Regions from separate parts of the Pseudoalteromonas sp. GCY genome, predicted to be linked through region 2. Evidence: predicted binding sites of a transcription regulator. Region 2 holds the regulator's gene; the other holds the start of a gene.
The links. The regulator ArgR, encoded in region 2, controls arginine synthesis, uptake and breakdown. The targets are predictions, from matches to a motif close to ANTGAATANNTATTCANT.
Positions count from the first base shown of each region.

Region 1: argC (N-acetyl-gamma-glutamyl-phosphate reductase) is a predicted target of ArgR. The motif match lies at 3,023-3,040, and genes of this name have one in related genera.

Region 1 covers NZ_CP068023.1:3,608,368-3,614,518, forward strand. The annotation lists gene JJQ94_RS21595 (argininosuccinate synthase) at 1-192, opposite strand, end outside; gene JJQ94_RS21600 (ornithine carbamoyltransferase) at 204-1,124, opposite strand; gene argB (acetylglutamate kinase) at 1,134-1,913, opposite strand; gene argC (N-acetyl-gamma-glutamyl-phosphate reductase) at 1,910-2,920, opposite strand; gene argE (acetylornithine deacetylase) at 3,097-4,245, shown strand; gene JJQ94_RS21620 (heme-binding protein) at 4,522-5,499, shown strand; gene JJQ94_RS21625 (zinc-dependent metalloprotease) at 5,545-6,151, opposite strand, start outside.
Region 2 covers NZ_CP068023.1:3,186,875-3,193,025, forward strand. The annotation lists gene JJQ94_RS19670 (5-formyltetrahydrofolate cyclo-ligase) at 1-41, shown strand, start outside; gene rpiA (ribose-5-phosphate isomerase RpiA) at 146-799, shown strand; gene serA (phosphoglycerate dehydrogenase) at 811-2,040, shown strand; gene mdh (malate dehydrogenase) at 2,121-3,053, opposite strand; gene argR (transcriptional regulator ArgR) at 3,295-3,762, shown strand; gene JJQ94_RS19695 (OB-fold-containig protein) at 4,175-4,786, shown strand; gene JJQ94_RS19700 (SPFH domain-containing protein) at 4,870-6,151, shown strand, end outside.

The DNA.
Region 1 (6,151 bases), 420 kb from region 2:
GACGATATAGCACTCAGAGGCACCCGATGCGATTGCCTTTTCTTCAACCCCAACCAGTTCTTCTTCACCCTGACCTACATCGGCAACAAAGGCGACAACTTCACAACCGTAGTTCTCTTTTAACCATGGCACAATCGCTGATGTGTCTAATCCACCAGAGTAAGCCAGTACCACTTTTTTAATCTTGCTCATGTTCTTTAACCTCAAACGTAATCTTTGTTTAACAGCGATACCAGCAATGCGTTTTGGGCATGCATGCGGTTTTCAGCTTGTTGAATAATTTTTGACTTTGGCCCGTCCATCACTTCGGAAGTAATTTCAAACTCACGATGTGCTGGCTGGCAATGCAAAATGGTTTGTGCGCCACACGCTTCAACCAATTGTTGGTTGATTTGATATGGCATAAAGGTGTCTTTCACTTGTTCAAGTGGCGTTTTATTCCCCATCGAAACCCAAGTATCAGCGTAGAGCACATTGGCGCCAGCCGCCGCTTCTACCCGATCACTGACCAAAACCGAGGCACCATTTACCGCTGCAATTTGTTCAGCTTGCTTTACAATTTGTGCATCTGGAGAATGGCCTTTAGGACAAACCGCCACAAAATCAGTACCTAATGTTGCCGCAAGCAACATTAATGAATGTGTTACGTTGTTGCCTTCACCGAGATAAGCGATTTTGATCTGACTGACATCATCATAAGTTTCAAATAAGGTGAGAAAATCAGCCAACGCTTGGCAAGGGTGATATAAATCACATAGGCTATTCACAACAGGCACAGACGAAAACTCAGCGAGCGTCTCAAGCGTACTATGGTGATTTACACGAGCCACAAGGCCATCGGCCCAAGTCGAAATATTAAGCGCAAAATCTTTTACGGATTCACGCGCACCCATTGCACCATTTTGCTGATCTAAATACACAGCATGGCCGCCTAATTTATGAATACCGATATCGAACGACAGCCGCGTTCTTAAGCTCGGCTTTTCAAATAGCGTGACTATCGACTTGCCAGCTAAGGCTTGGTTATATTCTTGCGGTTGATTTTTAATATTTTTTGCAAGCTTTAATAAGTTCAAAACTTTAGTTTGGTCTAATTCCAAACCAGTTAAAAAATGCTTAGTCATGATGTTTTCCTACGGCAGAATTTGTGTACCTACGTGCTCACCATTGAGCAACGCAATTAAATTTTCTGGCTTTTGCCAGCTAGAGATGTACACCCCTCGTCGTAAGTGTTGGGCAGCGTGAAGACTGGTCTTAACTTTGACCTCCATCCCGCCCACAATGACCTTTTGCGCGATTAACGTTGAAATCTGTTCCGCGTTAAGTTGATTTAATGGCTGTTTATCGCCATCAAGTACCGCCTCAACGTCAGTCATAAAAATAAGTTCTGCACCAAGTTTACTGGCGATAGCAGCTGCTGCTTCATCCGCGTTCACGTTGTATAAATGGCCGTCAGCGCCAATACCAACTGAACTAACAACAGGCAACCTATCAAACTCCAACACTGCTTCAAGCATGCCACCTTCACTCGCTTCACAGCTACCCACACGGCCAAGCGCTTTAAGCTTTTGAGTTGTGGAAAACCCTGCATCATATAAGCACAATCCAACAGGCTTGAGCGCAGCGGTAATGGCATCCGCCATCAGTTGCTTATTAGCACAGCCTGCAAGTGCACCAACAATATAGGGCATTTGCTCCTGCGGACTGATCCGCAGTCCTTGATGTTTTGCAGTAGCAAAACCGGCATCGGTCAGCCACTTATCAACCAGCGCACCGCCACCATGAACAATCACAAACTGCTTGTGTGGTGCATCCTGTTGAATTTGCTTGATAGCTGAAAACAATGCTTGCGCTGCACCCTCTTGATTCAACACCGCACCACCTAGTTTTATCACCCAAGTTTGTTTGCTCATGCAGATACTCCTAAACCTTGATAATGCTCAAGTCCCGCCGCCAAGTTCATACACTGTAAAGCTTGGCCTGCAGCACCTTTAAGCAAGTTATCAATCGCGACCACTACAATCAGTTGATTGCCCTTTTGCTGCCAACCGATATCAACAAAAGGTTGATTTTCAACAGCTTTGATTGATGGAAGTTGACTCCCCTTTAATCTGATCAACGGCTCATCGGCAAGCACTTGATAAGCTGCATCGACTTGATTTGAGGTGACATTTTCTTTCAGAGTGACGTAGATCGTTTCCAAGATACCACGCTTAAAATTCCCTAAATGCGGCGTAAACAACACTGGGTGTTCAAGGTATTTTTCTATTTCTGGACTATGTCTGTGCGTAAACAAACCGTATGGTGCAAGAGATACTTCGCAAAAGTGTGTGGCGACATTCGCTTTTCTACCCGCGCCGGTAACACCAGAAACAGCATTGATGATAACTGGTTGCTCTGTTATCAGATCAGCTTGTTGTAATGGCTTGAGTGCATTGAGTGCCGCCGTCGGATAGCAGCCCGCGACCGCTACTAACTTTGCCGTTTTAATAGCATCGCCATACCATTCAGCTAACCCGTATTGCGCTTGCGCTAACCAGTCTTGATGTGGGTGAGAAAAACCGTAGTAAGTTTCGTAGTCTTCATTGCTAGATAAACGGTAACCTCCAGATAGGTCAAAAACCCGTTTGCCCATCTGTAAAAATACCGGTGCAAGTTCTACGCTAACCTTGTGATCCGTGCATAAACACACATAATCCGATGATTGCTCTATCAACGAAAAAGCTTGCTCATTTAAGGGTTGCAGCTCAATATCTAGTAAGCCCGAATATTCTGGATATAAATCGCTGATGAATTTGTGTTTGTCTAAGCTTTGCTCAGATACAAAGCAATGCGCAAGTGTGAAGGCAGGATGCTTGGCAACCAGCTTAGCAAGCTCAGCGCCACTGTAGCCGCTCGCTCCGATTATAGATACTTTCAACATAGTGTTCTCAAGATTAAAAAAGTTTGATTAGGATTGGTTCTGCTAATTGTTGAAGTCAAATCGTCGCATTGCTGTTCCAAAATATATTTATGCTAAAAAAGTGAATTGATATTCACTCTAAACATCTTTATATTTTTATGCAAGAACTTTGAATAAGTATTTTAGGAATTTTTATGAAATTGCCCGCTTTTATGGAAATGTATCAGCAACTGATCGCCGCGCCATCTATCAGTGCATTAGAAGAAAGTCTCAACATGAGCAATCAGAATGTGATCCAGCTACTCGCACAGTGGTGCGAAACGTTAGGGTTTACCGTCGAAGTAACAGAGCTTGAACATGCAAAAGGAAAATATAATCTAATTGCAAGACGAGGTAATGGCGATGGTGGATTAATGTTGGCCGGCCACACGGATACCGTGCCGTTCGACGATAGCCGCTGGCAATTTGATCCTTTTAAATTAAGCGAGCAAGATAATAAATTATATGGTCTTGGAAGTATTGATATGAAAGGTTTTTTTGCTTTCGTATTGAATGCAATCTCAGAGCTTGATGAATTACAGCAAAATGCACCTATCATGATTTTAGCCACCGCCGATGAAGAAACCACTATGGCTGGTGCTCAGGAAATCGCAAAACATCCAAGCTTGAAGCCGGCGCGCTGTATTATTGGTGAACCCACCGATATGGTGCCAGTATTTACCCACAAGGGCCATATGACGACCGCTATCCGCATCGTTGGTCGCTCAGGCCATAGCTCAGATCCAGAGCGCGGCTTAAATGCCATTGAAATCATGCATCAGGTGATTGCAAATTTATTAAAGTTAAGAGAAGAATTAAAGAATAAATATTCAACTCCACATTTTGCTATTCCTTACCCAACTTTAAACCTTGGACACATTCATGGCGGCGACAATGCCAACCGTATTTGTGGCTGTTGTGAACTACATATTGATATGCGCCCTTTGCCTGGTCTGAGCATCAAAGAGCTACAAGCCATGCTCACGGCAGCTGTAGCACCAATCAATACACATTATCCGAATAGTGTCTCGGTTATAGATATGCACGAACCCATTCCGGCTTTTACTGGCTCGACGGATTCTGCTTTAGTGAAAATGGCCGAGCGCCTGTCAGGACAACAAGCAATTGCTGTAAACTACTGTACCGAAGCACCATTTCTACAGCAGCTAGGCTGCGAAACTATCGTTATGGGACCGGGGTCAATTAATCAAGCACACCAACCCAACGAGTTTTTAGCAATGGAAAAAATCCAGCCAAGTCAGGATATTATTAAGCAGCTAATAAGAGAAAGTTGCTTTGCTTAGCGGATTGGCGAGTTCATCACTTCACACTCAGGCAATGATATTGCTGTAATGATATGTAATTGCCATATTCACAGTCTGCACTATACCTAACTGCATTGCAGTGATGGTTGAAGATCCCGTCATCGCTGAGCGGTCATGACAGGGATCATAGTGCGGGCGCCAAATCAAAAGTATCTAGGGCCGGTCGATCTTTCAAGTTTGTTTTTGCAGCAGAAAAGGTCAACAGGCCCTAGAATTAGTCGAGGTGCTCGCAAGCAATTTAGCGAGGATATAACCGTGACTGAAACAACACCACCAGACCTATCGCAACCATTACTTATTGATCCAGTCCAGAGCAACCCAGCAGCTCCAACCACCAGCTTAGGTCCACTGCAACACTTGGTCGGCACTTGGACCAACCAACCCTTGGCCAACTCAGGATTGGGTGGCCCCGACAAACCATTTTCTTACTGCTTAATGCCACTACCTCAAGAAGCCAGCTATATTCTTAAAAATTTCTCCTATTATGAAGAGCTTACTTTCTCAGCCATCCATGGCACCGCACCAAATCGAGGAGGATTTGGTACACAGGTCGCTAATACCTTATTTTACGAACAAAGAGTTTATTTTGCAGAAGGTCCAGCGAAAGATCAGCTAGTCCATGCGGAAAATGGTTCGTTGTTGTATTTATCGGACGCAAAGCAATTACTTGGCCCGTATGGCAATGGTGAAAATCCAGGGCTTGGCAATGAAACCGTACCAAACAGTGTGGCGCCAACTCAAACTTATGACTTTATAAAACAAATGTCAGTTCCCCACGGGAATTCCATTTTAGCCAGTGGGCATTTTCAATCAGGTACTGGTGTCCCGACGATCCCAATGCTGAGCCAAAATGATATTTTACCTATGGGATTACCCCATGGGATCAGTACAGCTCAATACACCACCAAAAGTGTTGGTAACTTAAATCCTGACTTTACACTCAACCCAAACCAGCCTTTAAATAATGCCTTAGAAGTTTCTCCTCCCAAGAAATTTATTCTACTTGAGGTCGATACCGCGCATTCAGGGATCCCAGTCACGAATATTGGCTTTGAACAACAACATGCAAAAGTTAGTCGCTACGCGATTAGCTATTGGCTTGAGTCACTTGACGGTAGTGATAACTTCACGCAGCTGCAGTATTCGCAAAATATCACAATGGAAATTCCGATCGCTGGTCAACTCGTAACTTTCCCTCACATTACGACCAATACTATGGTCAAGAAGGCATAAAAATAGGGGCGCTGCTGAGCCCCTATTTCCGAAGTGCACGTTTGATTAAATTGGTGAGCCTGGCGGCATTTCAAGCGCCTTAAAACTTTCGGGCCACTCTCCTGAATCTAGGTAGTGATTGATTTGCTGTGCGAGCATATGTTTAAACGCTTGCTCAAAAGCAACATCGCTAAATACCGACGACTGATTAAAGTCTTTCGCAACTTTTGCTAAATAAAACTTTAACTGCGCCTGCACTTCAGGTGCGACTTTATCGTTGTTACTCAGTTTTACAAGCTTAGTAGCACTTAGGTATTGCACTCGTTGCTGTAGCTTTTGAGCCATACCTTTGCTGCCTGATTGAGCAAATACTTGCTGATATAAAGCATCTAAAAGCGCCTGTGTACCAAAATATTGAGTATCACGTGCGTGCTGCTGTGCAAGACGGTTTAATCGCTGTGGATTAAGCAGCAAGTCAAGACTATGTTGTGCGGCGACTTCTGGTAATGCCATCGCATCTAGGGTTAGCCCTGTTCTCCCTTTAATACTTTCGCGAGTTTTGTACTCACCGTAAGCCTTAGGAGGTATTAACGCCAAAATAGAGTCAGGAATAGTCAACGCCGCAGGCGACAGCGTACTCAAAAGCGCATTGGCCGCATTTTGCTGCGCCTCT
Region 2 (6,151 bases):
TCACTCCAACCCAACTATACACTTGGCCAAAAAATAATTGAGCAGGCAAACAGTTAAGCGCATTTTGAGGCGCTTTTGACCATGACGCTGACACTTTGATTGAGTTATACTCCATACAACTTCAATGACAACTAAGTGTAGCGTTATGACTCAAGATGAAATGAAAAAAGCCGCAGCATGGGCAGCTTTGAACTATGTAGAAGAAAACACCATTGTTGGGGTTGGTACAGGCTCAACGGTAAACCACTTTATTGATGCGCTTGGCAGTATCAAGGATCAAATCAAAGGGGCAGTATCAAGCTCTGAAGCTTCAACAGAGAAGCTAAAAGCACTTGGTATTGAAGTTTTCGAGTTAAACGATGTGTCAGAGCTTGCGGTATATGTTGATGGTGCAGATGAAATCAACAGCACCAACGAAATGATAAAAGGCGGTGGCGCAGCACTGACGCGCGAGAAAATCGTTGCAGCCGTCGCCAAGAAATTTGTTTGTATTGTTGATAATACTAAGCATGTTGAGACTCTAGGTGCATTTCCACTACCTGTTGAAGTGATCCCAATGGCGCGTAGCTACGTGGCTAGAGAGTTACTAAAACTAGGTGGCGATCCGGTATACCGCCAAGGCGTCATCACTGATAACGGCAATGTCATTCTTGATGTGCATGGCCTAAAAATTAGCGCAGCTAAAGCGCTTGAAGAAAAAATTAACCAGATTGTTGGCGTCGTGACTAATGGCTTATTTGCCGCGCGTGGCGCTGACGTTGTAATAACAGGCACTCCAGAAGGGCCTAAAATCAACTAGTGAGATTACAGATGAGCAAGGTTTCGTTATCAAAGGATAAAATTCGAATTTTGTTGTTAGAAGGCGTACATCAAAGCGCCGTTGAGACGTTAAAGCGCAACGGTTATAGCAACATAGACTACGTTAAAACATCCTTACCGGAGCCTGAGCTGATCGAGCGGCTCAAGGACGCTCACTTTGTCGGGATCCGCTCGCGTACTCACCTTACAGAAGCAGTATTAGAACAGGCTGAAAAGCTGGTCGCTATTGGCTGTTTCTGCATCGGCACCAACCAAGTGGATTTGGATGCCGCTAAAAAACGCGGTATCGCCGTATTCAACGCGCCATTTTCTAACACCCGCTCTGTGGCTGAACTCGTACTAGGTGAAATTCTCTTGTTACTGCGCCGTGTTCCTGAGCGTAACGCAAAGGCGCATCGCGGTGAGTGGGATAAATCTGCCGACGGTTCATACGAAGCCCGTGGTAAAACGCTGGGTATTATTGGTTATGGTCACATTGGCACCCAGCTTGGCATTATGGCTGAGAATATCGGTATGAACGTCGAGTTTTATGACATCGAAGATAAGCTCACGCTCGGCAACGCAACGCAGTTACACACGCTTACGCAATTGCTACAAAGAGCGGACGTGGTCAGTTTGCATGTGCCAGAGACATCACAGACCAAAAACCTTATCGGCATGGCTGAAATTGAAGTGATGAAGCAAGGCGCAATTCTAATTAACGCATCACGCGGAACGGTTGTTGATATCGACGCCTTAGCTGAAGCATTAGCGGCTAAGAAACTTTCCGGCGCTGCTATCGATGTATTCCCCGTTGAGCCAAAATCTAATCATGAAGAATTTGTCTCACCACTACGCGAGTTTGACAATGTACTGCTAACCCCACACGTTGGTGGCTCTACGCAAGAAGCACAAGAAAACATCGGTGTGGAAGTCGCGGGCAAGTTGGCGAAGTATTCAGATAATGGTTCAACAGTCACAGCAGTTAACTTCCCGGAAGTTTCTCTACCTGAATTATCAAACCGAAGTCGTTTATTACACGTACACGTAAACCGCCCAGGCGTACTAACGCAAATCAACCAAGCGTTCGCTCAGCACGGTATCAATATTGCGGCGCAATACCTACAAACGGATGAATCTATTGGTTACGTAGTTATCGACGTCGATAGCGACCACTCTGAAGTGGCGTTGAAAGAGTTAAGTGCGGTTGAAGGAACTATCAGAGCACGTATTCTTCACTAAGAAGAATCATTTGAGGTCTTATACCTCAGGCATAAAAAACCAGTCACTGTGAAGCGACTGGTTTTTTGTATCAATCCGGCTTACGCCATGAAATCAACACCTTCTTTGATGTCTTTTTCAAGTGTCGCTAGCATGTCGTCTTTTGCTTTTTGCTCAAACGCGCTTAGCTCACCGTAAGGAAGTAACTTCTCTACACCATTTTGACCAAGGATAACTGGCTGTGCAAAGAATGTTGCATCGCCTGTGTTACCTTCAACGTATGCGTACTCAAGTACTTCTTCACCTTGTAGACCTTTCACTAGTGAGAAGCAGAAACGTGCTGCTGCTGCACCCATTGAAAGTGTAGCTGAACCGCCACCCGCTTTAGCTTCAACCACTTCAGTACCCGCGTTTTGGATACGAGTCGTTAGTGCAGCAACTTCTTCGTCAGTGAACTCAACACCTTCAACTTGAGAAAGCAGAGGTAGAATTGTAGTACCTGAGTGACCACCAATTACTGGGATCTTAACTTCAGCAACATCTAGGCCTTTAAGCTCTGCGATGAAGGTTTCAGCGCGGATAACGTCAAGCGTTGTTACACCGAATACGCGAGCTGGATCATAAGTACCTGCTTTTTTGAACACTTCGGCAACGATTGGTACCGTGCCATTTACTGGGTTTGTGATGATACCAACAAGTGCTTTAGGGCAGCTTCTAACGATACCTTCAGCAAGTGTCTTGATGATACCTGCGTTAACGTTGAATAGGTCAGCGCGGTCCATACCAGGCTTACGAGGCATACCAGCAGGGATAAGCACTACGTCAGCACCAGCAAGAGCTGGGTCTAGGTCGTCTTTACCATAACCCGCTACTTTTACCGCAGTTGGGATGTGAGATAAGTCAACTGCAACACCAGGTACAACAGGTGCAACGTCATAAAGCGCTAACTCAGAGCCAGCTGGAAGACCATTTTTAAGCAATAAAGATAGAGCTTGACCGATACCGCCAGCGGCACCTAATACAGCAACTTTCATTTGGATTCTCCATAATTTGAAGGTGAAATTGAGTGTGCAGTAAAGATAATGAAAAGCGCTGTTAAACACAAATTAATCACGGTTATTTTCGAGATTTTTTGACTAATGTCTTAAATAAAAGTGTAAAGATCGCGACACTTTGTACACTTATGCTTTACGACTGCCATTTTGATCGCGCAAATTTGGGAATCTCGGCGGTTTTGTGTAGAATTTAAAGATTAGCCGTAAAAGAAGACAGACTATGCAGCCGCAAGAAAAACAAGAAGCACTGATCAAAGCATTTAAAGCCATTTTAAAAGAAGAAAACTTTGGCTCTCAAGGTGAAATTGTTGATGCTCTAAAACAACAAGGGTTTGACAACGTCAGTCAGAGCAAAGTGTCGCGCATGCTGAGCAAGTTTGGTGCTGTGCGTACACGTAATGCTAAGCAAGAAATGGTTTACTGCTTACCCGCTGAAATGAGCGTTCCAACAGCAAAAAGCCCTTTGCGTCAGTTAGTCGTTGATATTATGCACAACGAAATGATGATTATTATTCGAACCAGTCCTGGTGCTGCACAATTAATTGCGAGGCTACTTGACTCATTAGGCACCGCAGACGGCGTATTAGGTACCATTGCTGGCGATGACACGATTTTTATTGCGCCTGCCAAAGTATCTGAAATCGACGTTACTTTAGATAAAGTAAAAACCCTGTTCGATAACGTTTAGTCTATTATTTTATTAGTGCTAACTCACAAGTTAGCACTTACTTAGCACTTACCTTGATACTTTCCCCCAACAAGCACGCTTTCCACTATCACGATAAACAGAATAAATTGCTTATCTTTACAGCAAAAAAACGTTTGACATAATATGTCTAATTGTGGCAACTTTAGAAACACATGTGAGGCTTTCTCACTACGCATGGATGGTTTTTAAGCTGATTGACTAGCTTCTCGGATTTGTTTCCTACAGTGTCTCCGTCTTACCGGACACGAACGCTATTCGCTTCACTCAATCATCTCACATTCTATGATGCGGAACTCACCGCTTGATAAACACAAAGACACCTTATGGCGCTGAGTGGACAATTCACTTACTTAACCGCTTAAAAGGAAATACAAGGAACTAAGGAACAGCAATGGAATTTTTAAATACTGCATTTACGTTTCCCACTGTTATTTTTTCAACACTATTACTCATAGTGTTGTTGTTCTGGTTAATTGCTTTACTCGGTTTTACTGATATCGATATCTTAGAAGGCGATATTGATATTGAAGCCGAAGGCGCAAGCTCTGGTTCTTTTTGGGAGGTCGCTTTTGGTGGCGTCCCAGTGAGTATTTCACTGAGTTTAATCATCGCGCTGGGTTGGATTATCAGTATTTATGTGCAACAGTTTTTTGCTTATCTATTGGGCAATGGCATTTTTTACTACCTGATGGGCACGGTATTTATGCTTGCCAGCCTCATTGTTGCATTACCACTAACCGCTGTAATTGTAAGGCCATTACGACGCTTTTTCGAAAGCCAAGAAACCACTTCTAAGCAAGCGCTGGTTGGGCTCGAATGCGTTATTGCAACATCAAAAGTTAGCAACACTTTCGGTCAAGCCAGAGTATATATTCAAGGAACGGAGCAACTCATCGAAGTGCGCTCGGATGAAGATAACACTTTCACACTAGGAGACTGTGCCTTACTTATCGAACATGACACCCTTACACATAGCTACACGATTGTGGCTAAACCTTGGTAATAGTACGGAAAATAACGGAATTTAGGAACGAGTTGGCATAGCTAATACCAACTCAAACAACATAGCGCAACGCAGGAAAAAACATGGAATTTCTAAACAACCTCGGACCGGTGCTCGCAATCGTGGGCATATCCATCGTCATTATTTTTGCCATTCTACTTCTGATTGGAAAGTTCTACCGCAAGGTTGAACAAGGTCAGGCATTGATCATCAACAAGATGAAAAACGAGCCGGATGTCACGACAACGGGCGGCATTGTGCTACCTGTGATCCATAAAATGGAAGTCATGGATATTTCAACTAACCGCATGGTACTAGAGCGTCGTGAAAACAGCGGCCTGATCTGTAAAGATAATATCCGTGCTGACATCGCCATTACTTTTTACATTCGCGTAAACGAAAACAAAGAAGATATCCTACGCGTTGCGAAACAAGTTGGCTGTGCCCGCGCATCTGCACCAGAAACCTTACAAGCATTATTTGAGGCAAAATTCTCCGAAGCCTTGAAAACCGTTGGTAAGCGCATGAATTTTGAGGAGCTATTTACACATCGTAATGAGTTCCGAGATTCTATTAAAGAAGTGATTGGACAAGATTTATCTGGCTATACGTTAGAAGATGTAGCAATTGATTATCTTGAACAAACCTCGATCGACAAGTTAGATCCAAATAACATTCTTGACGCTGAAGGTATTCGCCGTATTACCGAAAAAACCTCACGCCAAAACGTAGAAACTAACCAGCTTAAATGTGATGAAAAAGCGCAAATCGACAACCAAAACCAAGCTGCCTTTGAAAAAGCCGCAGAAGTCGAGCGCCAACGTGAAGATGCCAGCGCGAGACAACGCCGTGAAATCGAGTCGGTGCGCGCTCGCGAAGCCGCTGAAGCTGAACGTGTTAAGCATGAAGAGCGCTTAAAGGCCGAAGAAGCACGCCTCAAAGCGGACGAAGCAATTGCAATTGCAGAACACAACAAACAACGCGAAATCGATGTTGCAGAGCAAAATCGCCTTCGCTTACTCGGCATAGAAGAAGAAAAAGTCACGCGTTCTCGCCAGATTGAAATTATCGAACGTGAGCGTGAAACCGAAATACTACGTATTCAAAAGGCCAAAGCGCTAGAAGTTGAACGTAAAGAGATTGCCGATGTTCAGCGTGAACGGGTTGCCGTTGAGAAAACCGTTGCCGAGGAACAAGAGCGCATCAAAGACGTGCAATGTATTGCTGAAGCCGAGCGTGAGAAGCAAGCGAAAATTATTCTTGCTCAAGCAGAGGCCGAAGAAGCGTTGGTTAAAGATATTGAAGCGGCTAAAGCTAAAGAGCAAGCTGCCGAATTTAAAGCCCGTGAAATGGAAAAAATGGCTG